DNA from 2 places in the Paraburkholderia dioscoreae genome. Region 2 is predicted to be linked to the other one. Evidence: riboswitches for the same ligand, from Rfam matches in the RefSeq annotation. Region 2 holds a riboswitch; the other holds the start of a gene.
The links. Region 2 has a riboswitch for manganese ahead of PDMSB3_RS19740 (sodium:calcium antiporter). Riboswitches for the same ligand answer to the same signal wherever they lie in the genome.
Positions count from the first base shown of each region.

Region 1: another riboswitch for manganese. It lies ahead of PDMSB3_RS15510 (TMEM165/GDT1 family protein); the one in region 2 lies ahead of PDMSB3_RS19740 (sodium:calcium antiporter).

Region 1 covers NZ_LR699553.1:3,448,980-3,464,695, forward strand. Annotated here, with positions in the region: gene PDMSB3_RS15450 (beta-ketoacyl-[acyl-carrier-protein] synthase family protein) at 1-324, opposite strand, end outside; gene PDMSB3_RS15455 (MMPL family transporter) at 321-2,729, opposite strand; gene PDMSB3_RS15460 (outer membrane lipoprotein carrier protein LolA) at 2,729-3,418, opposite strand; gene PDMSB3_RS15465 (acyl-CoA thioesterase) at 3,406-3,837, opposite strand; gene PDMSB3_RS15470 (HAL/PAL/TAL family ammonia-lyase) at 3,834-5,429, opposite strand; gene PDMSB3_RS15475 (glycosyltransferase family 2 protein) at 5,416-7,143, opposite strand; gene PDMSB3_RS15480 (AMP-binding protein) at 7,140-8,981, opposite strand; gene PDMSB3_RS15485 (COG4648 family protein) at 8,981-9,643, opposite strand; gene PDMSB3_RS15490 (acyl carrier protein) at 9,643-9,894, opposite strand; gene PDMSB3_RS15495 (phosphopantetheine-binding protein) at 9,898-10,197, opposite strand; gene PDMSB3_RS15500 (lysophospholipid acyltransferase family protein) at 10,172-10,966, opposite strand; gene PDMSB3_RS15505 (beta-ketoacyl synthase chain length factor) at 10,950-11,696, opposite strand; yybP-ykoY riboswitch at 12,292-12,509, shown strand; gene PDMSB3_RS15510 (TMEM165/GDT1 family protein) at 12,521-13,093, shown strand; gene PDMSB3_RS15515 (DUF4136 domain-containing protein) at 13,389-14,093, opposite strand; gene pepN (aminopeptidase N) at 14,321-15,716, shown strand, end outside.
Region 2 covers NZ_LR699553.1:4,336,244-4,351,959, forward strand. Annotated here, with positions in the region: gene PDMSB3_RS19685 (tetratricopeptide repeat protein) at 1-2,028, shown strand, start outside; gene vioA (dTDP-4-amino-4,6-dideoxy-D-glucose aminotransferase VioA) at 2,025-3,170, shown strand; gene PDMSB3_RS19695 (WbqC family protein) at 3,176-3,877, shown strand; gene PDMSB3_RS19700 (hypothetical protein) at 3,874-4,851, shown strand; gene PDMSB3_RS19705 (GNAT family N-acetyltransferase) at 4,848-5,372, shown strand; gene PDMSB3_RS19710 (phytanoyl-CoA dioxygenase family protein) at 5,406-6,191, shown strand; gene PDMSB3_RS19715 (class I SAM-dependent methyltransferase) at 6,196-6,933, shown strand; gene PDMSB3_RS19720 (SphA family protein) at 7,023-7,997, opposite strand; gene PDMSB3_RS38435 (DUF1214 domain-containing protein) at 8,301-8,516, opposite strand; gene PDMSB3_RS19730 (hypothetical protein) at 8,949-9,086, opposite strand; gene PDMSB3_RS19735 (HAD family hydrolase) at 9,085-10,152, shown strand; gene PDMSB3_RS19740 (sodium:calcium antiporter) at 10,235-11,245, opposite strand; yybP-ykoY riboswitch at 11,337-11,518, opposite strand; gene PDMSB3_RS19745 (outer membrane protein) at 11,622-12,104, opposite strand; tRNA gene PDMSB3_RS19750 (tRNA-Arg) at 12,696-12,771, opposite strand; gene PDMSB3_RS19755 (c-type cytochrome) at 13,048-13,944, shown strand; gene PDMSB3_RS19760 (UvrD-helicase domain-containing protein) at 14,118-15,716, opposite strand, start outside.

The DNA of each region.
Region 1 (15,716 bases), 890 kb from region 2:
GATGCCCGACGTGCTGGTGCCGAGCACCACACCGACGCGATGCGCGCCGTAGCGCTCGCGCGCCGCTTCCACAGCAGGCGCGATCTGCGCCAGCGCGGCGAGCAGCAAGCGGTTATTGCGGCAGTCGTAGCGAGCGAGTTCGGCGCGCGGCGCCAGCTCCAGCGGCGCGAGCACGCTGCCGACGAACGCCTCGCCGATCCCCGTATGCGCGTTCGCCATACCCGGCGAACGACCGGCGGCAAGCGCCGGGACAATGCTTTCGAGGTCGCCGCCGAGCGCGTTGATCATGCCGAGCGCGTGCAAATAAACTGATGGCGCCTTCATGCGGCCCCCCTTGATTCCGATGGCATGCCGATCGGCGCGAGCAGCACCGAGACCGCGATGCCGAGCGCGAGCGTCGCGCCAAAACTTTTCAGCGCGGGCATGGCGCTCATGCCGAGCATGCCGAACGACAACAACGTGGTGGCCGCCGACAACAACACGCCCGTCCACACCGCGCCGAGGTCGGCGTCCGCGCGCAGGCAGCCTTCGCGCAGGAATACGGCATAGTTTGCGCCTACGCCGAGCACGAGCATGAGCGCGAGCCAGTTGAACAGATTGAGCGGCACGTGCGCGTAGCCGAATACGGCGAGCGTGACGCCCACGGCAAGCAGCACCGGCAAAGCCACGGCGACGCCGCCACGCATGCGGTAACGCAGCATCAGCAGAACGAGCACGAGGGCCAGCGCGCCGCCGAGCCACCAGCCGCTATCCACGCGATACGCGCCGAACAGTTTCGACACGCTGGCTGCCTTGTCGACGAACACGACGCCGGGCAAGCCTTCCGCCAACGCGATCAATGCGGGTTCGTTCCGCAGCGTCACGCCTTGCGGAATGACGACCGCGGCATAGGCTTTCGTGGCTGCATCGACTTCGCCGAGCCAAAGGTGTTTGTACGGTTGCGACCACGGCGCCGCGAGCCACGTATCGACCGTCAGCGGTGCTTGCGGTTTCGCGTACGCGGCAAGCCAGGCGTCGGCGACTTCGTCCTTGAAGCCGGCTTGCAGTAGCGTGGCGCGCAACGCGGCACGGTCGTCGAACACGTGTTGCGCGAGCAACGCGCGGTCTTCATTCTGCTGTTTCGCCGACGGCACGAATTGCGCAACCGACTGATAACTGCCGACCTTGTTCGCGGTCCCGTTCAATGCATCCAGCTTCGTGCCCAACGCTTCGGCGCGTTGCAGCACGAGTTCGGGCGTCTCGCCGCGCACGACGAAAAACTGCGCGCTGTTATCCACGCCGACCGCCGCGCGCACCTTGTCTTCCTGCGCGACGAGCGCAGGATCGCGCTGGATCAGCAGATGGATATCGTCGTCGCTGGTCAGACGCAGCCAGCCGGGAATCGCCAGCAACAACAGCAACGCCGCGACGAACCACGCCCGCTTGCCGCCGATCGTGCGATGCCACACCGCCAGCACGCGCGCCGCGCCTGCAAACACGCGCTGCGGGCTGCGTTTAGGCGCGCGCGTGAGCAACGCGGGCAGCAGCCACAACACGGACGCGAACGCCGTCGTGATCCCTGCAATCGCGAAGCAGGCAATCTGCTTGAGCGCGGGAAACGGCACCCACGTGAGGATTGCGTAGCCGAGCAGACTCGTCGCGAGCGCCACGCTCAGCGCGGGACGCACGGCGCGCGCGCCGCGCCGTGCGTCCCAGTCACGCTGCGCGCCGAGATACACCACGAAGTACTGAATCGAATAGTCGACCGCTTCGCCGATCAGGCTTGCGCCGAACACGAGCGTCAACAGATGCAGCTTGCCGAAAATCAGCATCGTCACCGCGAGCGCGCAAACTATGCCGAGCGCGGTCGATACGAAGCCGAGCAATAGCAGACGCGGCGAGCGGAACACCCACATCATCAGCAGCGCGATACCGCACAGCGATGCAATGCCGATCAGATGCACTTCATGTTCCGACGCGCTGCGCGCCGCTTCCGCGTAAAACACGGCACCTGTTCGCGCCACCGAAACGTCGGGGAACGACTGCTTCAAGGCGCTTTCGCCCTGAGCGAGCGCCGCCAGGACGGCGTGCTGCGTTTTCGTTTCGTACGCCGAACCCGGCAGCGTCGCGACGATCAGCACGCTGGTGGCGGCGCCGTGATGCGAAACCAGCATGTTGTCTTCGAGTTCGAGATTCGAGGTGGCAAGCGGCAGGCCGCCGAGCCAGTGTTCGAGCCAGCCGAACGGATCGTCGGCGAGCGGCGTGGTGAGTCCGCCGCGCAGTGGGCTGTAGAGGCGCTGCGCGAGCGTGTCGTGCAACGTGCTGCCCGCCGCGCCACTGGCCAATGCCGTGCGGTCCGCCGGCGCCAGCAGGCCGAAGCGGTACGGCATGTACAGCGCCGCGATTTGCGAGAGATCGAACGGCGGCAATTCCGCCGTCACCGAACCGAACGCGCCGCTCTTTTGCAGCGACGCACCCAGCTGTTTCGCGGCCGCCTTCGCGTGCGCGTCGTCGTTGCTCGTGACCAGAAAAACCGTGCGGTCGCCAAGCGCGCTCGCCAGCGTATCCACGGCCTGTTCGGCGACGGGGTCGGCCTCGGTCGCGGGTAATAGCGCGAGCAGATTAGTTTGCAGCGGCGACGGTCCGGCGAAACGCCAGCCGCAATACAGTGCCGCCACGAGCGCGAGCAGCAGCCACGCGGCGCGCACGCCCCATACCTGTTTCGGCGACCGCTGTTGCAGCATCTCCATTACGGCGCCCCGAGCAGGCCGCGCTCAGTCGCACTGAGTTCGGTCACGGCCGCGCTCTTCGTGAAGTCGAGTTGGGTGACGTCGCCATTTGCCAACGTGATGCGCAGGCTCTGCAGATAGTCGCCGCCGCTCATCGCCAGACCTTTGATCGACTGCGCGATCTGCGGCTGATTCGGCGTGAGCTGCATGCGCCATTGCGCGGCGTTACCCTGGGCTTCCACGTCGAATTGCGAGTACAGCGCCGACAGATCGCCGCCGAGCATCGCACGCATCATCTTCGAGACTTGTGCGACGCCGCGCGTGCCCTGTGCGCTGTGAGCCGCGACGCGCTGGCCGTTCGCATCGACTTCAACCACGCCTGCGTCGGTGATTACGTAGGTGGCTTTGTATGGCTTGTCGATCTGCCAGATCACGCCGCGCTCGCGGAAGAACAACAGCGAGCCGGTACTGACGAGCGGCTGCTTCATCGCAGCCAGCGTTTGCGTCTGCGTGAATTGCGCGCGCACGCCCCGCGCCTGCGCGAGATGCGCGGCGATCTGCGAGACGAGTGCGGGGTTGCCGGGCGCGGCTTCTTTCGTCGACACCGCCGACGCAGCCTGCGTCCATACGACTGCCGCGGCGAGCACACTCGCCACACTCAGCGCGCTCAATGTGCTCACGATCACCGCGCGCAAATTCACCGTCCCCATACGCGCTCCAGCTTGTCGAACACGACCGGCGGCGAGACGAACTGCAACTCCTGGGTGGCGGCATCGACCGCGACCTGGATCGTATAGCCCTTGGTCAGGCGCGTGCCGGACGCGCAATCGACGATTTCATAGCCTATTTTCAGGCGGTTTTCGTGTTCGATCAGTTGCGTGCGTACTTCGATCTGCTGACCGTAGGTAGCCGGCCGCACGTATTTCAGATGCGCTTCCACGATCGGCCACAAGTAGCCGGAAGCCTGCATCTCGCGATAGTCGTAGTCGAAAGCGCGCAGCAGCGCCGCGCGGCCAATCTCGAAGTACTTCAGATAGTGCCCATGCCAGCACACGTTCATCGCGTCGACGTCGTGGAACGGCACTTCCACCGTCGCGCTCGCGCTCAGCACTTTGCGGGAACCTGTCATGCGTCCGGTCCTCCGCGATAGTCTTGCAGTAGATCGCACGCGGCAATGCGGGCGGTCAGTGCGCGCAGTTCGTGTTCGAGCGCGCGGTCTTCGTCGACGAATGGCGACTGCGCGCCCACGCTCTCCATGAACGTTCGCAGCGGCGCGGGAACCGGCGTTCCACTATCGATCTTCAATCGCAGACGGGCAGCTTGCACGGTTGCGAGCGTATGCGCTGCCGCCACCTGTTCGGTCAGTTCCAGCACGCGCAGGCAGTCGCGCGCGGCGATCGTGCCCATGCTGACCTTGTCCTGGTTGTGCGCCTCGGTGGAGCGCGAGAAAACACTGGCGGGCATGGTGTTCTTCAATGCTTCGGCGGTCCATGCGGACGACGAAATCTGCACCGCCTTGAAACCGTGATTGATCGCGGCGCGCGCGGACGTGGCGCCCGACAGATTGCGCGGCAAGCCGTTATTGAAATTGACGTCGACGAGGAGCGCCAGTTGCCGGTCCATCAGATCGGCGAGATTGGCGATCGCGACCTTCAGCGAGTCCATCGCGAAAGCGATATGACCGCCGTAGAAGTTGCCGCCGTGCAGCACGCGTTCGTTGTCCGGATCGATCAGCGGGTTGTCGTTCGCGCTGTTCAGTTCGTTCTCGACGTCGCGGCGCACCCACGAAAGCGCGTCGCGCGCCACGCCGATCACATGCGGCGAGCAGCGAATCGAATATCGGTCCTGCAGACGGTGGCCCGGCGTGTCGTCGCGCCCGGCCAGGTCGTCACGGATCCATGCCGCCGCTTCGGCCTGACCGGCGTGCGGCTTCACTTCGAACAGCATCGCGTCGAAATGTGCGGCACGGCCGTCGAGCGCGACCGTGCACAGCGCCGTCAGGCGCGCGGTGAGCCGCGTGAGATGATCGGCGCGCGCAAACGCGAGACAGGCGAGACCCGTCATCACGGCGGTGCCGTTCATCAGCGCGAGCCCTTCTTTCGGCGCGAGCGTAAGCGGCGTTTGACCGAGTTCGGTCCACACTTCACGCACATCGCGCAGGCGCCCTTTGAACATCACGTCGCGCTCACCCGCGAGCGCGGCGGCCACATACGAAAGCGGCGTGAGATCGCCGCTCGCACCGACCGAGCCTTCCGACGGAACGCACGGCAACACGCGATGATTGACCAGATCGGCCAGACGTTCGAGCAACACCGGACGCACGCCGGAAAAACCGTATGCGAGCGAGTTGAGCCGCGCGGCGATCACCGCGAGCGTCTGCGCCTCGTCGAGATACTGGCCCATGCCGCAGCCGTGATAGCGCGTGAGTTGCAGCGGCAATGCTTCGACCAGTTCCATCGGCACGTCGACCACGCAGGCGTCGCCGTAACCGGTGTTGACGCCGTACACGGTCGCGCCCGCGGCCAGATGCCGGCGCAGAAAATCCGCGCCGCGCTGGATGCGCGCGCGCCACGCCGGATCGGCGCTCAAGGCGACCGGCGCGCGGTGCTGCGCAATCGCGACGACCTCTTCGATCGTGAGCTTGCGCCCGCCTATTACGACTGCTGTCGTGTTCACATTTGCGCCCGCATCCGGCACATCGATCAGATCATGTTCGGCCATTCGCGCCTCGCTTGGGGCTGGCCCAGAAATCGAAGAAGTTGAACCATTGATAAGGTGCCTTGCGGCAATAGTGTTCGAGACGCACGGCATAACGTTGCGCCCACGCGGCGAGATGCTGCGCGCGTTCGCGGCGCGGCAGTTCGATGCGCTCCGCGAACGGTTCGAAATAAAGACGGTAGCCGTCGCGCTCTTTCAGGCAGAAGAACAGATAGACCGGGCAGCCCAATGCATGCGCGAGCACATACGGGCCTTGCGCGAACGGCGCGGTGGAGCCGAGAAATCGTGCTTCAGTCGTGCGGCCTGCTTCGTGTGCGGGCACGCGGTCGCCGACGATCACCAGCAACTCGCCGGCGTCGACGCGCTCCTGCATCATCATCGCGGTCTCGGGTCCGAAGTCGCGCACTTCCAGCAGATGCCGCGCGAACTCGCTATTGGCCGAAGCCAGCACGCTATTGAAGCGGCGCGCGTGGTCTGTATAGACGACGGCCGTGACCTTCGCGTAAGCGCCCTGAGCGGCGAGCGCGCGGGTCATCTCCAGATTGCCGAGATGCGCGCCGATCACGAGCGCGCCCTTGCCGCTCGCTACCAATGCTTCGAATGCCGAAGGATCTTCGAACTTGACGTCGGCATTGTTGACGCGGCCCGACCAGGCCGCGAGCTTGTCGAAGCCCGATTGCGCGAACGCCAGCATATGGCGGTACGCGGACAGCCAGCCCGGACGCGGCGTACCGCCTTGCGGCGCGGCTTCGCCGAGATGTCTGAAATAGTTGCCGGAGGCCTCGCGCGCGGCGCGGCCGGTCAGCAGAAAATACGCGACGATCGGATGCAGCCAGAGCGCGGCGAAGCGCCGGCCGAACAGCTTGCAACTGAGCGCGAGCAGCGACATGCCCAGGTGGCTGCCGCGTTCGGCGATACGCCACCAGTCCTGTTCGTTCCGTTCGCTGTATCCCTCTGCGGACTCGGTGCGGCGCGGCATCACCTTATGCGCGAGCAGCATGGGCAGACGCCACAGCATGCCGAACACGAGCCGCGTATGACTGCGGCTGATGCGCACGTTGTCCCACAGCACGTCGAAATGCGAGACGCCGTCGGTCGCATAGGTGACGCGTGTCGGAATCGAGCGGAACGCGGCGCGCCGCCAGTACAGACGCACGAGGATCTCGATGTCGAAGTCCATGCGGGTGGGCAGTCGCACGCTGTCGATCAGACTGCAGGCCAGCGCCAGCGGATAGAGGCGAAAGCCGCACATCGAATCGCGGATCGTCAACGAAAGCGTTTCGATCCATACCCACACATGCGTCAGATAGCGGCCGTAGAGACGCGCTTTCGGCACGCTCTCGTCGTAGACCGGGCGGCCGAGAATCACCGCGCCCGGTTCGGCGCGCGCGGCTTCGATGAAACGCGGTACGTCGGTGGCGTCGTGCTGGCCGTCGGCGTCGATCTGCAAGGCGTGCGTGTAGCCCGCCTTGCGCGCGGCGCGCAGCCCCGCCATCACCGCCGCGCCTTTGCCGCCGTTGAGCGGCAGGCGCAGCAGCGTGAGCTGCCCCACGTACTGCTGCGCGAGCGCGGCGAGCACCTGCTGGGTGGCCTCGTCGCTGCCGTCGTCGACGATAAAAAACGGCAGGCCGTGAACCGCGAGATGAGCAATGGTCGCGCCGATCGCGTCCTTATGGTTGTAGATCGGAATGACGATGCATGGGGAGAAGGTCTTCACGCCGGCGCCCCGTAGACGATCACGCCGGACGCGCAATCACGGCCGTTCACACGGTACGCGAACTGCACGCGCCGGCGAGCCGCGTCGTGAGCGAGCGTGAGCTTGAGCACGGCGCCCGGCGGCACCGGCGCCATGAACTTCAAACGATCGATCGACGCCAGCGCGCGCACGGCCGGCAAGTGGTCGGCGGCGAGGCGCATCGCCCAGTCGATCTGAACGACGCCGGGCAGAATCGGCAGGCCGGGAAAATGGCCGGCGAAATGCACGAGCGCGGGCGGCACGCGCAACTCGTAATGCAGCGTATCGCCGCTGCGCGCTTCGGCCAGCACTTCGACACCTTCGCTGCGCGGTTCGAAGGCGGCCGCCACGGTGGCCACCGGCAGTTTGCCGCGCGCGTCGAACGGCAGCGTGACGCGAAAACGCCAATGGCGCGGCAGCACCACGACGTCGAAATATTCGGCGAGATGCCGGCGCAATATTTTCGCGAGCGCCACGCGGCCTTCGTCGCGCAATGCTGCGCCGCCCGCTTCGGTCAGCGCCACGACGGCGCCGACGCGCTCGCGCGAGGCGCCGGCCAGCGGCACGATCGCCGCTTGCGCGACATACGGATGCAGCGCGAGGCGCGCTTCCAGTTCCGGCAACGACACGCGTTTGCCGTCGAGCTTGAGCACGCGGTCGAGCCGGCCTTGCAGGCGGAAACGGCCGTCGGCGTCGAAAGCGATCTTGTCGTCGGTGCGATGCCAGCCCGTGTGATCGAGGTGTGGCGAGCGGACGTTGAGCGCGCCGTCTTCGTCGCGGCGCACGTCGATTCCGCTCACCGGTTGCCAGGCGTCGGTCTGATCCTGGCGCCGCCACGCAATGCCGCCGGTTTCCGTGCTGCCGTAAATTTCGAGCGGCGCCGCGCCATAGGCGGCGGCGTATTCCTGCGCGGCTTCAGGCGCCAACGGGCCGCCCGACGAAAAGAACGCGAGCGGCGCCGGCGTCAGGTCGGCAAAGCCGGGCAACGCGGGCCAGCGCGACAGTTGCGCGGGCGTCGAAACGATCACCGCCGCGCCGCAATGTTCGATCTGCGCTTGCAGATGCAACGGCTCGATGCTGACCGCACGGTCGAAGGCACGGCCGGCGGCAAGCGGCCACAACACGCGAAACAGCAAACCGTAGATGTGGTGATGCGGCACGCTCGCGAGCACGGTCGCGTCGCCGACCAGCGCGCCCCACTGTTTTTCCAGCGTGTGCACTTCGGCGTTGAATTGCGCGAGTGTCTTGCGGATCGGCTTGGGGCGGCCGCTGCTGCCGGATGTGTAAAGCGTGAGCGGGGCGTTGGGGTCGATCGTATAAGCGGCGCTCGACGTGTGCGCCGGGGCCGCCTCGGCGTTTCTGGTGCCGGCGTCGGCTCCGGCGTTGCCTGCCGCTGCTGCGTTGACGTCGACGCGCGTGTTGAAGCCGGTATCGGCATGGGTTACTGCGTTGACTTCAGCTTCGGCGTTGACGCTGACGTTGGCTCCAGCAGCAAGCTCGAACGGCGGCAAATCCGCATCGGTCAACACCGCTTCGTAAGCATCCGCGAGATCGGCCAGATAGCCCGGCGTCGCATTGGCCGGAATCACCGGCTCCTTGCCGCACGCGAGCAACGCGAAGAGCGCGCAGGCGAAATCGAACGGATCGTCGATACAGAGTGCGTAGCGTTGCGCGGCCTGCGTCTGCACGAGCGCGATCAAAGCGGCGACGCGCGCGCGAAACGCCGCGCGATCGAGCACCATGGCGCCATCCCGGCAAACGGGCGCCCGCAGCGCGGCGCTCTCATGAACCGCCGACAACAGATCATGCAACGCGATCATTAGGCCGCCTCCGAACGCGCGGCGCGCGGCAGCACGACCAGGTAACGCCAGACGACCTCGGCCGCCAGCAGCACGCCGATCAGCCCATAGGCGATCGCTCCGTTATAGAGCGACCAGCTCGCACGGCTCCAGTACAGCGCCGTATAAGCGGAAAACACGCCGTTCAGCGCGAAGAATCCACACCACACCTGGGTCACGCGCCGCGTATGGCGCACCGCGCCCGGCGCCAGGTCGGGATTGCCGAGGCGTGCGAATTTTTCGATCATGGACGGCCCGCGCACGAGCGTCGCGCCGAATGCGATCAGCAAACCCAGATTGACGAGCGACGGATAAAGACGCAACAGCAGTTCGCTATTGGTGAGCACGATGGCCGCCGACGCACAGCTCAGCAAGCCAGCCACGGTCCAGTCGATCGTGGAGAGCCGCCGCAGCGAGGTCGCGACCGGGCCGCTGCCGGCCCAGCGCTGCAGCCACAGGATCGCGAACAGCATGCAGCCCACATAGCGCGGCGTGTCCCAGCGCCACGCGCACAGGATCAGCGCGGGGTACGCGAGCTTCAGCAGCACCTGCACGACGGTTTTGCCCAGGCGACGCCCGGTGCCGGGCGAGGCATCGGCGGCCTGCTGCGGCGCCGCTTGCGTTCGCGGGCGTGCGGCGCACATCAGCCTTGTGCCGCCAGCAGGGATTCGACCGCCCCGATCACGTCGCCGACAGTGCGCACCGACTTGAACTCTTCCGGCTTGATGCGGCGTCCGGTCATTTCCTGCAGTTTGATCGCGAGGTCGACGGCGTCGATGCTGTCGAGATCGAGGTCTTCGAACAGATGCGCTTCGGGCGTGACACGCTCGGGCTCGATCGCGAAGTTCTCTTTGAAGATGGCGCGGATGCGCTCCAGAATCTCTGCCTCGGACACGATTTATTCCCCTTTTCTGGTTGTTTCGTTCACAGCGTGCACCGCTTCGCGCTGGCTCGCCACCAGCGCCGCGAGCGTGTTGATCGAGCGGAAGTGTTCGCGCGTGCGCTCGTCGTTCGCCGCAAGGGTCAGTTGGTATTGTTTGCGCAGCACGATGCCGATTTCGAGCGCGTCGATCGAATCGAGACCGATGCCGTCGGTGTCGAACAACGGCGCATCGTCGTCGATATCGGCCGGGCTCAGGTCTTCCAGATCGAGCGCTTCGATCAGAAGCTGTTTAATTTCCAGTTTTAAAGAATCCATAATCGAACAGGTGCTGAGTAATGTGTGCTTCGACGGCGCTCGTCACGCTGCGCGCCGCAAGAGCCGGTGGAGTGTCATGGGCCGCGAGCTGGTCGACGCCGAGCGGTTCGAGCACGTTCACGCGGATTCTGAACGCGCGCGCCGGCACGTCGTACCAGCGCATCTGCTTGGTGAAGGCGGGCGGATCGCAATCCATCAGCACCGGGACGATCGGTGCGCCGGCTTTCAGCGCCATGTGCGCGAAACCGCGCGAAAAAGCATGCAGCCGGTTCGGCGCGGGGCTGCGCGAGCCTTCCGGAAAAATGATCATCGTATAGCCCGCCGCCAGTTGCTTCGCGCCGGCCTCGACGAGCTCCGCCGGGTCGGCATTGCTGACGTATTCCGCCGAGCGCACGATGCCCCAGAAACACGGGTTGCTCCAGTGCGCGTTTTTCACCACGCAACAGGCATGCGGCGTGAGCGACAGCAGCACCATCACGTCGAGATAGGTCGGGTGGTTGGCAACCACGATCGCCGGGCCGTCCGCGCGCAATGCGCGCATGCCCGACACTTCGAGTTCCATCACGCCGACGCGCTGCAACACCGCGACCAGCGCGCGGAAAAACCAGTGGATCACGCTCGTCACCGCGAACTGTCGCGATGCGCGGTGCGGCCACACCCACGCAAGCGGAAACACCACCACCGAAAACAGCATGCCGCACACGCCGAAAACCACGAAGGCCATGCCGGTCGCGCAGAATCGCCAGCAATAATCAAGCCGCGCGGTCATGCCAACTCCAATGCCAACTGGCGTCGGCACCTTGCCAGGCGGCGGGCAGCCCGGTCTCCAGGCAGTGCTGCAGCGCCTGGCTCTGGGTCGCGAAGAAGCTGGGCAAGCCGGCGCGGTGCCCGCCGGCGGGCTGGTTCGCGCTGGCTTCATGCGCCGACGCGGGCTCCCGCGCACCCGCGCGGCAGACCATGCACACCAGTTCGGCCGTCGCCGTTTCGCTATCGAGCAGGATCGCGATCGCGCCACCCGGCACTTCGTCTTCGATCGTGCCGTACGCGGCGTCGGCCGGTTCGTCGGCGTAGACCAGCAGCAACGGCGAATCCTGCTGCGTGGCATATTGCGCGTGCGCTTCCAGCAGCGCGTAGCCGAGCGTTTCGGCGCCGGCGGAAATCGCGCTCGCCGCCGACCGGTCGCCGCGCGCAATGCCGAACACGCCGGTCATCGCATTGAGCACGGACAGGCTGAAGGCGGTCGGCGACACCGGCTCGCCCGCGCTGATGGCACGCAAGATATCCGTGGTGCGCCGCAGTTCCCCGTGGCGCGAAGCGAACACGACCCGCGCCGCGTCCGCGGCGACACAATCGTGCGCAACCTTGAGCGCCACTCGCGACAGAGTGCTCAGACGACGCCGCACGATCGGCTCGATGAAGCCAATATCGGAGGCGGCAGATGCGGCAGCAGGCCAGCTAGACCAGCGAGCGACCGGAATGGTCCAGTGCAGATCGGGCATATCGGTGTTCGCGCGTAGAAGCGAGGAGGCTGAAGCGCCTGACGGAATACGGCACCGTCACAGCGTGTACGCGCCGCGCGGACCGGCAATCTCCAGCCGGGGTCGATCCAATCTTCTTATCTTATATAGGGTTCAGCCAATTAACGGCACTTGGCCCCGATTATTTAGGCACCCTCGCCAGTTTGTCTGGAGAATTGCCTCGGGCTCCCTGTGGTCGCCGGGAATCATACTGAATATTCTGGGATAAATCAGCCACAAAAGACGTATCCATCTGTATCCGTATCTCTCATGCGACGTTCGGCGAAAAAGCCGTCACTCGCACCTCCGACGCGATTTCCCGCTACACGCACAAACGCAAAACCACTGGCGGCGGGGCTTGCAGTCGATACGGACATACAAGCATTTCGTCGTCATCCGCCCATACTTTCATTTAACTTTCTTAAAAAGTGTTTCAGATTGGCTAGTTTCGGCTCCGTCTTCGCCCTGGTTTCCAAATGGCCGGCGCATAGCCCGCGTCAAATCCACAGTCCGGGCAATGCAACGGCGCGTGCGGCTGACGCAATCCATTATCAGGCGCGGCCACGCCTGTTATACTCCGTCCCTCATTGGGGAGTAGCCGCCTCGCGGCACGTCCGCACCGCTGTCATCGGGTGCGTCGCACGTGTGGTTCGCGGGGGCGCCTGTCAACAGACTTGGCCTGTACGGCCATGGCAGCCGCAGCCTCTGGCCTGGCGAGACCGATGATCCACACACCGCCGCAACAGGGCCCGGCGGTGTCGTGGGTCGTCGCTCGTTCATATCTCGGCCCGGGGAATCAACACACCGTGGATCACGCTTTTCTCATTTCGACCGGAGCGGTCGCGCTCGCCGAGATCGGCGACAAGACGCAATTGCTTTCGCTCGTCCTCGCGGCCCGCTACCGCAAGCCGCTGCCGATCATTCTGGGCGTGCTCGCCGCCACGCTCGTGAATCACGCCTGCGCGGGCGCGCTCGGCGCGTGGCTCGGCTCGCTGCTCACGCCGACCATCATGCGTTGGGCATTGGCGGCATCGTTCATCGGCATGGGGCTGTGGATTCTCGTTCCAGACAAACTCGACGACGAAGAGGCCAATACCAGCCGCACGCACTTCGGCGTATTCGGCGCGACCGTGGTGACGTTCTTTCTCGCGGAAATGGGCGACAAGACGCAGATCGCCACGGTGGCCCTCGCCGCGCGTTTCCACGATTTCTTCGGCGTGGTGGCGGGCACCACGCTCGGCATGATGATCGCCAATGTGCCTGCGATCCTGCTCGGCGACCGTTTCGCTCATCGACTGCCGACCAAGCTCGTGCATGGCATCGCGGCGGTGATGTTTGTCATTCTCGGGACGATGGCGCTGTTCGGTGTGGGCGTTTAGGCGAATGTCGGCCAGCAGATCGGGCGGGTAGCGCAAGGCGCCACGGCAAGGAATTAGCGGCCGGGTCCGCTGAGTCACTCAGCACTCAGGCAGCGCGTGGTCAGCATCTGGCCGCCGTGCGCGGCGCGGCTCGCTTGCGGGTCGCTCGCGCGGCGATTGATTCGAGCGCCGTGGTGCTTCTTCGGGCTCGATCCGGTATCAGCAAAACAGGCGGCCCGGCAAGAATGATTGCCGGGCCGCTCGTCTTCTTTGCTGCCGGCGAGCGCGTTAGAGCGCGCCGCCAGTCGCGCGTGACCTACTGAACGACTTTCGCACCGGAGGCCGGTGCCGGCGCAGCGGCAGGCGCGGCGCCGGTAGCGGCTATTTCGTTCGATGCCCCGCCGTTCTTGTCGACCGGAATCTTCACGGTGTGGACCACGCCGTTACCGAGCGGGAAATCAGCCAGCGCGCTACGCGCCAGATACGGCATGGCCCGGACCAGCGACGATTCGCCGCCCGAATTGCGCGCCGTCACGTTGTAGACCTCCTTGCCGGTTGCCCGCTCGGTGATCCGTATGCCCAACAGATGCGTGAAGATAGGATAGCTCTGGTTCACGTACGTGGCGGGGAAGCCACCCCACGGCCCCCACGGATCGAACGGCCGGCCCCAGCCCCAATATGGCGCCGGCCACGGGTTGTAATACACCGGCTCCGAGACCGTCACCATGTCCGAACGGATTCCGTACGAGAGTCCGACCAGATAGCGTGCCCGCGCGTTGTCGACCTGGCGGAAAGAATGCGTGGCGAGTTCGTTCGCGACAAAACGCTCGTAGGTGCTGAGCTCGAGATTGCTCTGCTGGTCCGCCGCCCGCGTGAACGCATAGGTGCGGGTGGCGTCGCTACCGCTCCAGTCTGAGAAGGCCGTGACCTGCGTGGTGACGTAGGTCGTACAGCCGGAAAGCAGCACCGCCAGCCCGGCTAGCAGCAGCGTGGCGCGGCGGGTCCATCGATCGATTTTCATGGTCTACCTCGTGAAGCCTCTCAATGTCTCTGTATTGTCCGTCATGACCGGCCCGGCCGGCGTGCAGGCTTTTGTACCAGGCGGGCGCCCGATAATACGCTGACTGGCAAATTCGGTAAAAAGTTCGCCCCGCACGATTCGCCGAGGCTTTGTACAATGGTTCGACATGCCCGGCTCGTGCGTCAGAAGCGCGCGCGCCGACTCGAGTTCCAACACTACAGAACGCCATGGCCGATACCGCAACGCCCAATGTGATTCGCCGCGCCGACTACGCGCCGCCCGCCTTTCTGATCGACACCGTCGCGCTGGAGTTCGATCTGGTTCCTGAACGCACGGTTGTCCGCAACACGATGCGCGTGCGCCGCAATCCGGAAGCCGCGCGTGCCGCGCATCTGGAACTGATGGGCGAACAGTTGGAGTTCGTGGGCGCCGAGGTCGACGGCCAGCCGTTCGCCAATGCTCACGCGCACGACCACGGCCTGCTGCTCGACAACGTGCCGGATCAGTTCGAACTGACGCTCACGAGCATCTGTAATCCGGCTGCGAACACCACGCTGTCGGGTCTCTACGTGTCGGGCGGCAACTTCTTCACGCAGTGCGAGGCCGAGGGCTTTCGCCGCATCACTTACTTCCTCGACCGCCCGGACGTGATGGCGACCTTCACGGTCACGCTGCGCGCCAGCAAGGCGGATTATCCGGTGCTGCTGTCGAACGGCAACCTGCTCGAAGAAGGCGATTTGCCTGACGGCCGCCACTTCGCGCGCTGGGAGGATCCGTTCCGCAAGCCGAGCTACCTGTTCGCGCTGGTCGCCGGCAAGCTGGTCGCGCTGGAAGAACGCGTAAAGAGCGGCTCGGGCAAGGAAAAGCTGCTGCAGGTGTGGGTCGAGCCGCACGACCTGGACAAGACCCGTCACGCAATGGACTCGCTGATTCATTCGATCCGCTGGGACGAGGAACGCTTCGGGCTCGAACTCGATCTGGACCGCTTCATGATCGTCGCCGTAAGCGACTTCAACATGGGCGCGATGGAGAACAAGGGGCTCAACATCTTCAACACGAAGTACGTGCTGGCGAATCCCGAAACGGCAACCGACACCGACTTCGCGAACATCGAGGCCGTGGTCGGCCACGAGTATTTCCACAACTGGACCGGCAATCGCGTGACGTGCCGCGACTGGTTCCAGTTGAGCCTGAAAGAAGGCCTGACGGTATTCCGCGATCAGGAGTTCTCGGCCGACATGGCCGGCGGCGCGACCGACGAAGCCGCGCGCGCCACCAAGCGCATCGAGGACGTGCGCGTGCTGCGCCAGATGCAGTTCGCCGAAGACGCGGGTCCGATGGCGCATCCTGTGCGCCCGGAAAGCTACGTCGAGATCAACAACTTCTACACGATGACCGTCTACGAGAAAGGCTCGGAAGTCGTGCGGATGTATCAGACGCTGTTCGGCCGCGACGGCTTCCGCAAGGGCATGGACCTGTACTTCAAGCGCCACGACGGCCAGGCCGTGACCTGCGACGATTTCCGTCATGCGCTCGCCGACGCGAACGGCCGCGATCTTGCGCAATTCGAGCGCTGGTATAGCCAGGCCGGCACGCCGCGGGTGTCCGTGCGCACGCAGTACG
Region 2 (15,716 bases):
GGCCAGAAGCAAGGGCTGAAAGGCCCCGCAGTGGATGGCCTCATCGTCCGGATGTCGAATCCGGACAAAGTCATCTCGACATTTCCGGTTGTGCCCAAAGAGCCACCGGGAACCGCCCTGCCGGCCGCGGAAAAAGGCGCCTCGGCAAACGCTCAGGAAAACCGCTCCACGATCGCGTCGGGACGCCGGATCAGCCAGCAGGAAACGAATCGCTACACGGCGCTGTACAACAAAGGCAATATCACCGAAGCGGTGAAAATTGCCCGCTCGTTCACCGAACGCTTCCCCGCGGACGGCAACGCGTGGCGATGGCTCGGCATCGCGCTGCACCGGCTGGGCCGTTACGACGACGCGGTCGCCCCGTTGAGCAAAGCCGCGGAACTGCTGCCCGAGGAACTCGAGAGCCGCACGGTGCTCGCGGATACGCTTCGCCTGAAGGGGCAGTATGCAGAAACGGAACAGGTTTGCCGCGCGATCCTCGAGATCAATCCGGAATACGCCGAAGCGCAGCGCATCTTTGCCATGTCGCTGGTGCATCAGGGCCGCGTAGCTGAGGGTTTTGCCGCAGCACGCCGCGCCATCGAACTGAAGCCGGACGATTCAAGCATCTACAGCACGCTGGGTGTGCTGCAACTCGACCTGGGCTTCGTGGCGGAAGCGGAGCAAAACTTCCGCGTGGCGCTTGAGAAAAACCCCAAAGACCCGATCTCGGCCGACAACTTTCTGTTTGCCCTCGCTCACAACCCTGAGATCGATCAGGGCACGCTGTTCGCCGAGCACCTCAAATTCGCGCAGCAACACGAAGCGCCAGTGCGCGCACAGTGGCCACGGCACGTCAACAAGCGCTCGCCGACGCGCAAACTCAAAATCGGCCTCGTCTCCGGCGATCTGTTCCGGCATGCCGTAGCGTCCTACCTGCTTCCGGTCATGCAGCATCTCGCCCAGGACCCGAACGTCTCCCTCCATGTGTACAACAACTACATCATGGAAGATGACTACACCCGATTGCTGCGCGATTGCGCCGATGAATGGCAGCAGATCACCGGCATGCCGGACGCGCAGCTGGCCAACAAGATCCGCGACGAACGCATCGACATTCTGTTCGACCTGTCGGGACATACGGGCCGCAACCGCCTCCTCACGTTTGCGCGCAAGCCCGCGCCGATCCAGGTGAGCTGGCTCGGCTATCCGGCCACCACAGGCCTCAGCGCGATGGATTACTACCTGGTGGACAGATTCGGCGTACCGTTCGGCGATGCCGAACGTATGTTCTCGGAGAAGATCGTCCATTTGCCGGCGAACGCTCCGTTCCTGCCCGAAAAGAGCGCGCCGCCGGTCAACATTCTGCCGGCCATGCACAACGGCTATGTAACCTTCGGCAGTTTCAACCGGATGAACAAATTGCGCCGCGACGTGATCGCGCTGTGGGCGGAATTACTGCACGCGCAGCCTTCGTCGCGCATGCTGCTCGGCGCAATCGCCAACGACGATGACGAACAGCTCCTGATCGACTGGTTCGGCAGCGTCGGTATCGGACGCGAGCGGCTGATGTTCCGTCGCCGCTCGAGCATCCCGGTCTATCTGCAGCAGCATTTTCACGTCGACATCTGTCTCGACACGTTCCCATACACGGGTTCGACCACCGTGCTGAATTCCTTGTGGATGGGCGTGCCGACTCTGACCATCTGCGGCAACACGCTACCGAGCCGCGCCGGCACCACCTGGATGTCGCACGTCGGGCTGGAGCAGTTTCTCGCTACGGACAAGGCGGATTTCGTCGCTAAGGGCGTTGCGCTGTCCTCCGATATTCCCGCGCTCGCCGCGCTGCGCATCGGTCTGCGCGAACGCTGCATGGCCTCGGCGGCATTCCGGCCCGAAGTGGTCGCCGCAGGGTTGTCGCGCGCCTTGCGAATCATGTGGCAACGCTGGTGCGATGGCCAACCGGCGATCCCGTTCGAAGTAACGGCAGAAGAAGCCATTGCCGCCACAGGCGACACCGCGCCATCCGAAACAGGGGAAAACAAGTGAACGCTGCCTTACCGCTTGGGGCCATCGAGCCGCAGATCGACGACCGCATTTACGTTACCCAGCCGCATCTCGCGCCGCTCGAAGAATTCATCCCCTATCTTCAACAGATCTGGGACAGCAAGATCCTGACCAATGCCGGCCCGTTTCACCAGCAGTTCGAAGCGGCCTTGTGCAAGTACCTCGGCGTCAAGCATCTCGCGCTGTTCACCAACGGCACACTGGCATTGCTCACCGCGCTGCAGGCGCTGCGCGTGACCGGCGAGGTGATCACCACACCCTATTCGTTCGTTGCAACCGCGCACTCGCTGGTGTGGAACGGCATCAAGCCGGTATTCGCCGATATCGATCCGCACACGCTCAATCTCGACCCCGCCAAAATCGAGGCCGCGATCACGCCGCAGACCACCGCGATCATGCCGGTGCATTGCTACGGCAAGCCGTGCGACGTCGAAGCGATCCAGAAAATCGCCGACAACTACAATCTGAAGGTGATTTACGACGCGGCCCATGCTTTCGGCGTGCAGACCGAAACCGGCAGTGTGCTCGAACACGGCGACCTCGCGGTGCTGAGCTTCCACGCGACCAAGGTTTTCAACACGTTCGAAGGTGGCGCGATCATCTGCCAGGACGCCAGGACCAAACAGCGCATTGACCATCTGAAGAACTTCGGTTTCGTCGACGAAGTGACCGTGGTGGCATCCGGCATCAACGGCAAGATGAGCGAAATCAACGCCGCGTTCGGGCTGCTGCAACTGCAGCACATTGATGAAGCGCTGGCAAAGCGCGCGCGCGTCGACGCGATCTATCGCGAACGGCTGCGCGATGTGCGCGGTATCCGCTGCCTGCCCAAAGAAGGCCAGAAAGTCGCGAACCACTCGTACTTTCCGATTCTCGTCGGACCGGAGTATCCGATCAGCCGGGATGCGCTGTATCAGAAGTTCCGCGACCGCAACATCTACGCGCGCCGCTATTTCTATCCGCTGATCTCGGACTTTCCGATCTATCGCGGCCTGCCTTCCGCGCGCCAGGACAACTTGCCAGTCGCGCGTGCCGCCGCGCAACAGGTGCTGTGTCTGCCGATCTTCCCGGCGCTGACAGACGACATGCTCGATCGCATCATCGGGATTATCGCGGATACCTGAACGTCATGAAGCTCGCGATCATGCAGCCCTACCTGCTCCCGTACATCGGGTATTTTCAGCTGGCTGCGGCAGCCGACAAGTTCGTCTTTTACGACGACGTGAACTTCATCAAGAACGGCTGGATCAACCGTAACCGCATGCTGCAGGGCGACCAGGTGCGTTATCTCACCGTGCCGCTCAGCGGTGCGAGTCCTTCGTTGAAGATTAACGAAGTGCTGGTCGAACCGCGCGAGCGGTGGCTGCGCAAACTGCTTGAATCGATTCGGCACGCCTATGCCAAAGCGCCTCACTACCCGCAGGTCAGCGCATTGATCGCACGGATTCTGGCGGAGCCTCTCGCGCCAGTTTCGCTGCTCGCTTCGCACACCGTCATGGAAATCTGCAAGTACCTCGAGATCGACACCGAATTCGTCCCGTCGTCGACGATATATGGCAACGCGCATCTCAAAGGCACGGAGCGGGTCCTCGACATCTGCGCAAAAGAGCAGGCGAGCACCTATGTGAACCTTCCGGGCGGCCGCGCGCTTTACGATAGCGCGGCGTTTTCGGCGCGCGGCGTGGAGCTTGCCTTCATCGAGCCGAACCTGTGTCCCTATGCGCAGTTCGACGACGGCGCCTTTCATCCCGCCTTATCCATTCTCGACGTCCTGATGTTCAATAGCAAAAACAGCGTGAGAGATATGCTGTGCGTCGAGGTGACAGCATGATTGCGCGCGAGCCGCGCGCAATCGGCGGCTATTTCGAACTCGAACTGCCGCGAGTCGAAGCGCCTCTTCACGGCGACGCGCTGCGTTTCCAGTCGTCGCGCGCGGCGTTCCTCGCACTGCTTCGGGCGAAGCGGCCGGCTGCCGTCTGGATGCCCTGGTACATTTGCGACGCGATGATCGAGCCTTTGCGCATGACCGGCACGCCGGTCAAACGCTATCGGCTCGATGCCGACTTGCGTGTGCAGTCCGCCGATATCGGCGACGATGAGTGGCTCCTCTACGTCAACTATTTCGACCTGTGCGCCCGCCAGGTCGACGACGTGCTCAGCCGCTTTCCTCGCGAACGCGTGTTGATCGACAACGCGCAAGCGTTCTTCGCGCAGCCCGCCGACTGTCTCGCCACGCTGTACTCGCCGCGGAAGTTTCTCGGCGTGCCGGACGGCGGCTATCTCGTCACCCGGCAGCCGATCGATATGCCGGAAGCAATCGACGATGCTTCATTGCTGCGCTGCGGACACCTGCTGACCCGGCTCGCAAAAGATGCGGAAGCCGGCTACGCCGGCTACGCCGCCGCCGAAGAAGGTCTGAAGTACCAGGAGCCGTTGCAGATGTCGAGACTGACCGAGCGGCTGCTCGCCAGTATCGACTATGCAGATGTGCGGGCGCGCCGCATCGAAAATTTCGCTTTCCTGCATGAGAAGTTGCAGCGCTACAACCGCTTTACGTTTCGCCACGACGAACATGCGGTGCCGCTCTGCTACCCGTTTTTCGACGCACCCACTGGCGCGCGGGAAACGCTTCGCGCGCAGCGCATCTATACGCCCACTTACTGGCCGGACGTGGCGGACGCTGAAGGCGCGCCGGACTTCGAGCGCAATCTCCCGGCCTCGACCCTTTGCCTGCCATGCGATCAGCGGCTTACGCGCGACGATCTCGCGCCGATGGTGCAACACTTACTGGACCGGCTCGCATGAGCGACAACACGATATTCCTGCGCGAGATCGAACGCGGCGACCTGCCGACTATCAATGCGTGGCGCTCCGACAAGGCGCTAGTCAGCCTGCTGGGCGGCGCCTTCCGGTATGTGGGCGCCGAGATCGACAACAGATGGTTCGATAGTTACCTCGGCTCCCGCGCCGCCAATGTTCGGCTCGCCGTATGCCTCGCCTCCACCCAGGAATTAGTGGGCGTGACATACCTGCTGGACATCGACTGGGTGCACCGCTGCGCGGAGTTCTCGATCCAGATCGGCACGCAGACGGCACGCGGCCGCGGCATCGGCGAGGCCGCGACGCGCCAGACGCTCGACCACGCATTCGGCGACCTCAACCTCAACCGTATTTCGTTGACCGTGCTCGCGTCCAATGCGCGCGCCATCGCCCTTTACGAGAAGGTGGGCTTTCGCGCCGAAGGTCTGTTGCGCCAGGCCGCCTTCAAAGGCGGCCGCTATCTCGACGTCGTTCCGATGGCCATCCTGGCTGATGATCGACGCTGAGCCCTTCACTTTTGCCGTTGCTTCGCCCCACTCATGAACACGATTGATGCTCAACACCACACTGCGCTTGCAACGGCAGGCTGGACGGTGCTTCCCCGGCTGATTCGCAGCGAATTGCTCGATTCGGTGGTCGAGGCGCTGGGTCCTTCGCTCGCGTTGCGCGACGAAATCCGGCACCGCAACGGCGTGCTGGAAAACAGCGCCGGCACCTTGCACCATCTGCTGATGGATGACCCGTGTTACGTCGAATTGCTGGCGCAGCTCTCGGCGCTGGAGCCGATTTTCAAGGGGTACTTTGAAGGCAACTTCGTTCTGAATTCGTACGGTGGCGTCATCAACGAGCGCGACTCGCGCGCGTACGTGCAGAACGTGCATCGCGATATCCGCTTCGGCTCCGACACGCGGCGCTTTATGGTGAACGCGTTGGTGATGCTCGATGATTTCACGCTGGAGAACGGCGCAACGCATATTCTTCCGCACTCGCAGAACATGCTGGAGCAGCCCACCGACGAGCATTTCTACGCTCACGCCTCGCGTGCGACCGGAGAGCGTGGCTCGATTCTGCTGTTCGATTCGCGCATGTGGCATGCAACCGGACGCAATACCACCAACGCGCCGCGTCGTGCGCTGACGCTGACGTTCACCAGCCCGTTCTTCAAGCCGCAGCTCGATTACGCACGCCTGTTCGGCTACGGCAATCTCGGCCGCTGCAATGCATGGATGCGCCAGGTGCTCGGCTTCAACGCCCGGGTGCCGCAGTCGCTCGATGAGTTTTACGTACCTGTGGAGCAGCGGTTCTATCAACGCGGACAGGATTGACGATATGAGCAGAGACTACAACGCAGAAGCAAAAGATCATCCCGAACATCGGTACGCTTACGACTTCGACTACCTGATGCATGAGTACATGCTTCGCACATTCGAGCCATTCCTCGCGGGCGATGACGCGCTCGAACTGGGATGCTTCGAAGGCAACTTCACGCGCCTTCTGACGCAGCGCTTCGATTCCGTGGAAGTGGTCGAAGCCTCGGCGGACTGTATCGCCGTTGCGTCGGATAAAACGAGGGGCGCCGTCAAGTTCCATCACTCGACGTTCGAGACCTTCGAACCGGCGCGGCGCTACGACAATATTTTCCTCATCCATACGCTCGAGCACCTCGATCATCCGGTCGAAGTCCTGAGCCGGATTGGCAGCTGGTTGTCCGAAGGCGGCAGGCTGTTCGTGGCTGCGCCGAACGCGCGGGCCGGATCCCGGCAGATCGCGGTCAACATGGGGTTGATCGACCATCACGCAGCCGTGACGCTGGCGGAAGCGGCGCACGGTCACCGGGTGACCTATTCGATCGATACGCTACGGGCCGACCTGCGGGCGGCGAAGCTGCGACCGGTCACTGAAGGCGGCGTCTTTTTCAAGGGCCTTGCCAACTTCCAGATCGATGCGGCGTTGGAGGCGGGCATCATATCCAGAGCGTATCTCGACGGCTGTTTCGAGTTGGGACGCGTCTATCCCGACTTGTGCTCCAGCGTGTACGCGATATGCGAGCGCGAGACGGCGCACTGATCGGGGCGAGTCGAGCCGCCCTATCTGGTTCGCAGCCGGCCTGAGCCGGCTGCCGTAAGTCCGCAGCGTGCTGCTCCCAAGGCGCCGCGTTACTGAAAAGTCGCATTGACCGACAGTTGCACCGCATTGCCCTTCGGCCGATTGCTGGTGTTGAATTCATTGACCCAGCGCAGAGAGGCCGACACGGGTGTCTTCTGGATCTTGCCCGACCACGTGACCATCGGCCCAAGACCAACGGAATGGCCCTGACTGCCGCCGACGGCATCTGCGATGCCGCCGCTGTCATTGCCGATCTGCTGGATGTAGCCGCCCACCACGCCGACACCCCAGCCGTTGCTGAAGCGCTTGAGCGCAAGCAGATCGAGCACGCTGACCGGCGCGTTGTGATAATGGGTGTCGTTATTGGGCGTGTAGAACTCGAGGCCATAGTTCAACGACAACTCGATGTTCTCTTTCGGCAGCAATTTCGTGTAAGCGATTGTGGGTGTGAAGGTCCACGTGTTCTGCCCGGCATTGGCGAGCCGGTTAGGGTTGTACGCGCCGGTCGGCGCATAGATCTGCACACTCAACGCGATATGGTCGGTCTTGGTCAGGTGATAGCCGGCAATAACCGGCGTGAAGAAGAAGTCGGCGAACTGCGTGCCGTGGTCGTTCGGCAAACGGCCATGAAATGACGAAATGTCCGTGTACTGGACCGGCACGCCAAACGAGGACGCGAAGTTCCAGCCGCCCACGGTAATGCCCCATGTCTTGATTGCCGCGAGGATGGTGTATTCGGCTGTCGCGTCGACGCCCGCCGTGACCTGACCGGCGATCGGAATCGACTTGCTTGCGCCCAGCGAGCCTTCGTAATAAATCGTGGCGGCGGTCACAATCCAGTCGTTGGTGGGCGGCACGATGCCGCCGTAGGGTGTCACCTGCATGCCGGTAATGGGCCGGCCTATGCCGCCTTCAGTCGCCCACCCTGTTTGCGAGAGGCTCACGCCGGCAGTCGCCAGAAGCGCACCCTTGCACAGTCGGGCGACAACCCGCCTCGTCGGGAAGAAACCGTTAGGTTGACTCATAATCGTCCTTATCAAATAGGAGTTCGACATTCTCACTCCGGCCGAACCGCATACGGACCGTCTGCGTCGCAAAGCCGCACGCGTGCAAGTGCGCGCGCGTCAGGTTTCTCGCACATTTGGCGGCAGTGCCCAGTTGTCGTCGAGCATTGCCTGCCTGAGACCGTGGGCGCGTAAGTGCAGGGAGAACTTTTCACTACCCGGCGCCTGCAACCAATTGGCAAACTTTTGTCTTCACTGAACCTCGTGTTTTTCACGTAGGGCGCGAGCAAGCCATCTGCATTGAACTGCGGGTCTTTGATCTTCTTACCCAGCGCATGGCGGTTCTGTGGGCTGAGTGAAAAAGTGATGTGCGTTATATACCGTTAGCGACCGAAGGCCCTTGCCATGAGATAGCCGATCTTTAGGGAAGCTCACAGTGTAGCGCCCGCTGCCATCAAGGATTTGACCAGATGCGTCGGTGTCCGAATAAAAACACTTTGCCTCGCTCGCGTTATTGACAGCGACGTTCGACTTCGCTATCGCCGTTGGAGTGTAGTGGTTATCGCTCCAGTCTCGTCCTGAGTGTTCTTATCGGCGAGCGCCTGCCTTTACCTGATGCGAATTTGTTTCAAAGTGATGGTCGCGTTCGTGTGTCCGATTTATATTCAATTCATTTGGCGCGCTTGTTCGTGCGGCTGAGCGACCACTCACGGATGGACGCCAGACCACGCGGAAGAGGCGTGCCATGTCACTTGAGCAATCGGGAAAGGTGGCGCGGCGGGATACTGGGCTTGCATGAGCGCTCCTTGAAAACGAGAAACGCCGCATCAAACGAAGCATGCGGAAAGTGGACGATTCACCACGCTGGCATCGTTGGGAATACTAGCAATGTTTCATGGCTTTATAGAGATAAATTTGTAACGCGGCCGAGGTGCCGCGTCCAACCAGGCGCCGTCCGGCCTCCTGAAATATTCAATTGGTATTTGTGCTGGCGGCACGGGTTCCTCCGCCGTCCGGAAAAAATTCTGCAAAGACTGCAATAAGCGCCTTGCGCCCATTAGACTGGCGCTCGTTCGAGGTTCGATCCACCGCTTTCGATGAGGCTTTCATGATTCGCACGTTGCACCGGTATTGCATTGCCTTCACTGTCGTACTTCTGTCCGCCTGCTCCGTTACGCCACACCAGGACGGAGGCGTGTCGCAGGCAGGCGCATCGACGGCCGCGACCCTGGCATCGTGGAACGACACCGTGACCAAACGCTCGATCGTCGATTTCGTCACGCTCGTGACGACGCCCGAATCCAGGGACTTCATTCCGCGCGCCGACCGCATCGCCGTGTTCGACAACGACGGCACACTGTGGCCGGAGCAACCCGCGCCGGTACAACTGGTGTTCGCGCTGCAACGCGTGAAGACAGTGGCCGGGCGGCATCCGGAGTGGAAGCGCCAGGAACCGTTCCGCTCGATCCTCAAGGGCAATCTCAGGAATGTGGCGGCAGGCGGCGACGCCGGCTCTTTGCGGGTGCTGGCCGCGGCGCACGCGGGCATGACGAGCGAGCAGTTCGCCGCGCTCGTGCACGAATGGTTCGACTCCGCGAGCGACCCGCGCTTTAACCGGCCTTATGCCGATCTCGCGTATCAGCCCATGCTCGAATTGCTCGCCTGCCTGCGCGCGAACGGCTTCAAAACCTATCTGGTGACGGGCGGCGACGTCGAGTTCGTTCGCGAGGTGGCGCAGCGCATGTATGGCATTCCGCCTGAGCAGGTGATCGGCAGCGCCGTCAAGTACCGTTACAGCCAGACCAATGGCGCGATTTCGCTGACACGCCTCGCGCAAGTCGACACGCTGGTCGATGGCGCGGCCAAACCGCTTGCCATCGACCACGTGATCGGCAGGCGTCCGGTGATCGCGTTCGGCAACGCGGACGGCGACGCGCCGATGCTCGAATGGACCTCGGCGGGCGACGGCCCGCGCCTTGCCGCGCTCGTGCATCATACGGACGCGGAACGCGAATATCAGTATGACCGCGCGTCGAAGAGCGGCAAGCTCGACAAAGCTCTGGACGAGGCCGCTGCAAAAGGCTGGCTCGTCGTCGACATGAAGGACGACTGGAAGACGGTGTTCAAACCGGCCAACGCGACAACGTCGGCAGCGCAGGACGCAACGGTCAAGTGAGCGTGAAGCGCAGAAGGCCTGCCGGTGCGCAACCTTCCGCGATTGTTCCACTTGCGGTCAGGTGGCTCGTTGAGCGGCGCGTCTAGCGAGTCAGCGTAATGACCAGATAGGTCGCATACAGCACGCCGCAAACCAGCAACGCCCACACCGGCACACCGCGTTCGCGCACATTGATCCGCAACCATGCTGCGGCGGCGAGCGTGATCACGATGCCGGTCACTACCTCGATGCGCGGCATCCACGGCGTCAGCAGAATGCCGATCGCGGGCAGCAAGGTGCCCTGGAACACCATCGCGCCGGTGATGTTGCCGAACGCCAGCGTGTCTTTGCCCCGGCGAATCCACAGAATGCTGTTGACCTTCTCCGGCAGCTCAGTGGCGATCGGTATGATCAGCAGCGAGAGCAGCAGCGGCGAGATACCGAGCGCCTGCGACACGCCGCGCACACCGTGGATGAAGCCCTCCGCACCCCACACCAGCAGCGCGACGGCGAGCGCTAGTTGCGCCACGATGGTCACGAGGTTGGTCGGCACGCCGAGACGCGAGATCAGCATCTTGCCCGGTGCTTCGGTGCCGTGACCGGCCTCGACCAACTCGTTTGATGCGCGGAAGGTCATCACCACATACGTGATGTACACGCCGACCAGCGCTGCGCTGAAGAGGGCGCGCACGAGCATCTGCTCGTGCGGCACGTACATTGCCGCAGCGGCCAGCACGAACGCGCACAGAAAGTAGTTGAGGTCGCGCGTAAAGCCCCTGCGTTCCGGCGCGACCCAGCCGCTCGCGCCGCGCGAACCGAGGATCGCGAGTGTCATGAGGAAGGTGGAGAGCGTGGAGAGCATCAGCGGCGCGCCGAGAATTGCGCCGACGCCGATCTCCTGGTTGACCGCGCTATCGGTCGTACCGCTGGCGATCGCCAGCAGCGGCACGAGGGTCTCGGGCAAAGCGGTGCCGACCGCTGCGAATAGCGAACCTGTCACGCCCTCCGAAATTTTGAGGCGTTCGCCCAGGTGTTCGAGCGCGTTGGTGAAGAGTTCGGCCGCCACCAGAATGACGACCAGCATGACAGCGAGTTCGAGCAGGAGACCGGTCATAGGCGGCTCCCCGCAAGCACGGAGGGGCGGCGGCGCGGCAGACGGCGAGCGGGAGAAACTGGCGGGGCACAACGATGTATCACGAGGCAACTCCGCGGTCGGACGTAGATGACAAACCAATGACGCACCGCCGCCCGTCCGACCAGAACGAGGCAGTGCGTCAATGGTCTCGCCAAACCGACACGGTCGAACGCGCCATGACCTACGAGGCCAAGTATGTTGACGCGTTCTCCTTCAAAGGATGAAGGAAGGCTACTCCCCAGTGACCGGGCGATTCTAACGGCAGGGGACGCTTTCAACAACCTTGGTAGGGGGAAAAGAGCGGCGGGGTGGCGGGGGCCTTGGTAACTCCCCGCGTAGCCGCTAATCAGGCAGATCAATTGAAGTGATACTGCAGACCGATTGTGAAACTGTTATTTGTTCTTTTGGTGCCGTCGTGATTGCTGGTGTCGGTTGTCCATTCGCCTATGGCGCTTATGTGTCTGGCAAATTTATATTCGATGCCCAGGCCCCAATGGAAACGCGTGTCTGGATCGTCGCCGGTGAATCCAATGCGGACATAAGGCAATATCTGATTGAACGGCATGCCGAATTTTGCATCGATTCCGCCGTCCTTATAGGTTGTCGAGCCGTGATGCAAATCGGCAAAGGCCTCGGCGCCCACTATGAACCGGTCGATGTCGAAATTATATCCGGCCGTGAAACCTGGGAAAACCGTAGTGTGCGATGCTTTGCTGATGACACCGGAAGCATTGGAACTATTCACACCTACCTTGAAGCCCAGGTATGGGCCGGCAAACTGGCTTGCGCTCGAGAGAGGCTGCACTGATTGCGCGTGCGCGAGGTTGGACAGCATCATGATAGATGCAGTTAAAATCAATCGGATTGTTTTGTACATGACCTGCAAATAAAACACTGGCGTGCGAATGGTTTCGCGAAAGCCCTTTTATTAAGTGGGGAAGCGATTGCTGAAATACCGCCCCGGGAATTCCACGCGTCGTGAGATTTGCATGGTGCACGCATGCTAATTAAGGGGACAGACTAGGGCAATTGGAAATTTCTGCAGATAAACGTTTACACGTCTGATTCTGAATTGATGGACGGAAATTTACAGATGTTTTTGGATAGTTCTGTTGGGCTGGGGGGTCGTGGAGTGACGGCGGGGGGCATGTCTGCGGGCTCTGGGATGGAGTACGGCGCTTGGGTGGACATCACAAGGCTGGGAAAATAAAGGGATTCGGCGCACACAGCGCAAGCCTTAGATTAAGGTCGACTCTTTTTTATGCCCGGCTGGGATCGAAAAAACCGGCTGAAGGCGTGCCAGATAAGGCATTAAAGGCGCCCACCACCAGCCAGTGGGTCCAGCCGATGATGGCGAAAGCAGGACCGCAGTTAGCCGCAATTCGGGGGGAGCTGGAACAGGTGAAGCCGCTGAAAGCCTTACGGCTATTGGTGCGCCCGGCTGGGATCGAACCAGCAACCCCTGCCTTCGGAGGGCAGTACTCTATCCATTGAGCTACGGGCGCTTCACCACGAAAGCGCGGCAACCAGAACGGATGCGACGCAAAGCGAGAGACCGAAAGGATACCCGGTTTCGGCCGTACCGTCCACCGGACGGCCTGAATGGCAGCACCCAGCGCCTTCCGGCCGCTCCTCGCGATGCGGGTAAACGCCTGCTGAACACCCCGCCGCGCCCCTCGCCGCCGTCGAAATCTTGCGTCTATAATCGTCCGTGGCTGATTAAAGAACAAGAAATTGCCGTCACGCTGTACCGCTCACATACCCACGGAGACGAGACAAGCATGAGCGAAGCACCACACGGAGCCCCGATCAAAACCCCAGCACAGCTCATCGCCGCGATCATCGCCGGGTTTGCTGTTCCGATCGTCATCATCGTGCTGCTGGCCGTCTACGTCGATAACTCGACGCGCACCGGCGCCGGCACCGACTCTCTCTCCGAAGCCGAGGTCACCGCCCGCATCAAGCCGTTCGCCCAGGTCGACATTCGCGACGCCAATGCGCCGCGCATCTACAAGACCGGCGAAGAAGTCTACAAGGCCGTTTGCTCCGCGTGTCACGCGTCGGGTGCAGCAGGCGCGCCGAAATTCACCAATACCGCCGACTGGGCGCCGCGTATCGCGCAAGGCTTCGACACGCTGCTGCACACGGCGCTCGCCGGCAAGGGGGCAATGCCGCCGCGCGGCGGCACCAGCCCAGACGATTACAGCGACTTCGAAATCGCTCGCGCGGTCGCCTACATGGCGAACAATTCCGGCGCGAGCTTCCCTGAACCGGCTGAGCCGGCTGCGGGTGCCGCAGCGGCATCCGGCGCAGCAGCAGCCGCACCGGCCGGCGGGTCGGACGCGGGCGCGGCCCAGGCCGCCGCGGCAATGGCCGCGATGGCCAGCGTGCCGCAAGCGGCAGCACCGGCAGCCGGCGGCACGCAAAGCGCGGATGCCTCGCAAGCCGGCAAGGCGCTGTATCAGCAAGTCTGCCAGGCCTGTCACGCTGCCGGCGTGCTGAACGCACCGAAGTTCGGCGACAAGGACGCCTGGGCGCCGCGTCTGAAAGACCCCATCGACACGGTCTATAACTACGCGCTGCATGGCAAGGGCGCGATGCCCCCGAAGGGCGGCTCGAATGCCTCGGACGCGGACGTAAAGGCTGCCGTCGACTACATGGTCAGCGCGGTGAAGTAAGACGAGGCGTGGCCTGCGCCACGTCGCAAAAAAATCCCTGCCCGTGGAAACGCGGTGCAGGGATTTTTTCTTATCGGCTGCAGGTGGGCGCGGGAGCCAGATCAGCGGCTTCACCGCTCACGCCGTCGAACCCATACGTTTCGCCGGAGCAGCTCAGCGGCCTCAGCACTCGCTCACGGCTTCTGCAACAGCGCCTTCAAACTCGCAAGCCGGTCTTTCGGCGACATCGGCGCTTCTTCGGGCGTCGGCGGCGGAGCGTCGTCGAGCAGCATTTCGGGAATGAAGCGCGACGGCTCGCACACCACCGTTTCGCGCGCGCGCTTGCGCTTCTTGCACCAGTTCAGATGCAAACTGCGCTGCGCACGCGTGATCGCCACATACATCAGGCGGCGCTCTTCTTCGATGCGCGCGTCGTCGATCGGCTCGTCGTCGGGACCGCCGCGATGCGGCATGATGCCTTCTTCGACGCCAACCAGAAACACGTGCGGATACTCGAGCCCCTTCGACGCGTGCACCGTCGAGAGCCGCACCGCGTCGGGATCTTCCTCGCGGCCTTCGAGCATCGACATCAGCGCGACGGTCTGGATCAGACCCAGCAGACTTTTGCCGGTGTCGCCGAGACCGTCGGCAGTGTCGTAGCCGGTGGCTTCGTCGGCCGCGGCGCCCGTCGGCTCAGCCTTGGTGCCTTTGCGCTTCAACCACTCCATGAACTCCAGCACGTTTTGCCACTTGGACTGCGCCTGACGTTCGTCGAACGCGTCGTACAGGTAGGCTTCGTAGTGGATGGCGTCCATCAGTTCGTCGAGCAGCGTGCCGGCGGCGTCTTTCTCGGCGCGATCGGTGAGGCGCTGCATGAAGTCGCAGAACACGCGCATGGGTTCGATCTGCCGCGGCGACAGACGCGCCTCGATGCCGCCCATGTAAACCGCCTCGAACAGCGACACCTTGGCCTGTCCCGCGAACGAACCGAGCGCCTCGAGCGTCGTATTGCCGACGCCGCGGCGCGGCGTGGTGATCGCGCGGATGAACGCGGGGTCGTCGTTCGCGTTGGCGATCAGGCGCAGATAGGCGCAGATGTCCTTGATCTCGGCCTTGTCGAAGAACGATTGGCCACCGGACAGCACGTACGGAATCCGCTCACGCCGCAGCACCTGTTCGAAGATGCGCGCCTGGAAATTGCCGCGATAGAGGATCGCGTAGTCGCGAAAATTGGCGCGCCGCTCGAACTTGTGCGCCGACAGACGGAACACCACGGACTCGGCCTCGTGTTCTTCGTCGTTACAGGGCGTAACGGTGATCGTGTCGCCCATGCCGTGTTCGGACCAGAGCTTCTTTTCGAACAGCTTCGGATTGTTCGCGATCACGTTATTCGCGGCGGTCAGAATGCGCACCGTCGAGCGGTAGTTCTGCTCCAGCTTGATCAGATGCAGCTTCGGAAAGTCCTTGCTGAGCTGCCCGAGGTTTTCGAGCGTCGCGCCGCGCCAGCCGTAAATGGCCTGATCGTCGTCGCCCACCGCCGTGAACGCCGCGCGCTTGCCGGCCAGCAGCTTCACCAGTTCGTACTGGCAGGCGTTGGTGTCCTGATACTCGTCGATCAGCAGATAGCGCAGCTTGTTCTGCCAGCGGTCGCGCACCTGCTCGTTCTTCTCGAAGAGTTCGGCGGGCAGACGGATCAGATCGTCGAAATCCACCGCCTGATAGGCGTGCAGCGTCGCCACGTAATTGCGGTAGACGATCGCGGCCTGATGCTCGTCCTCGTTCGCCGCAATCGC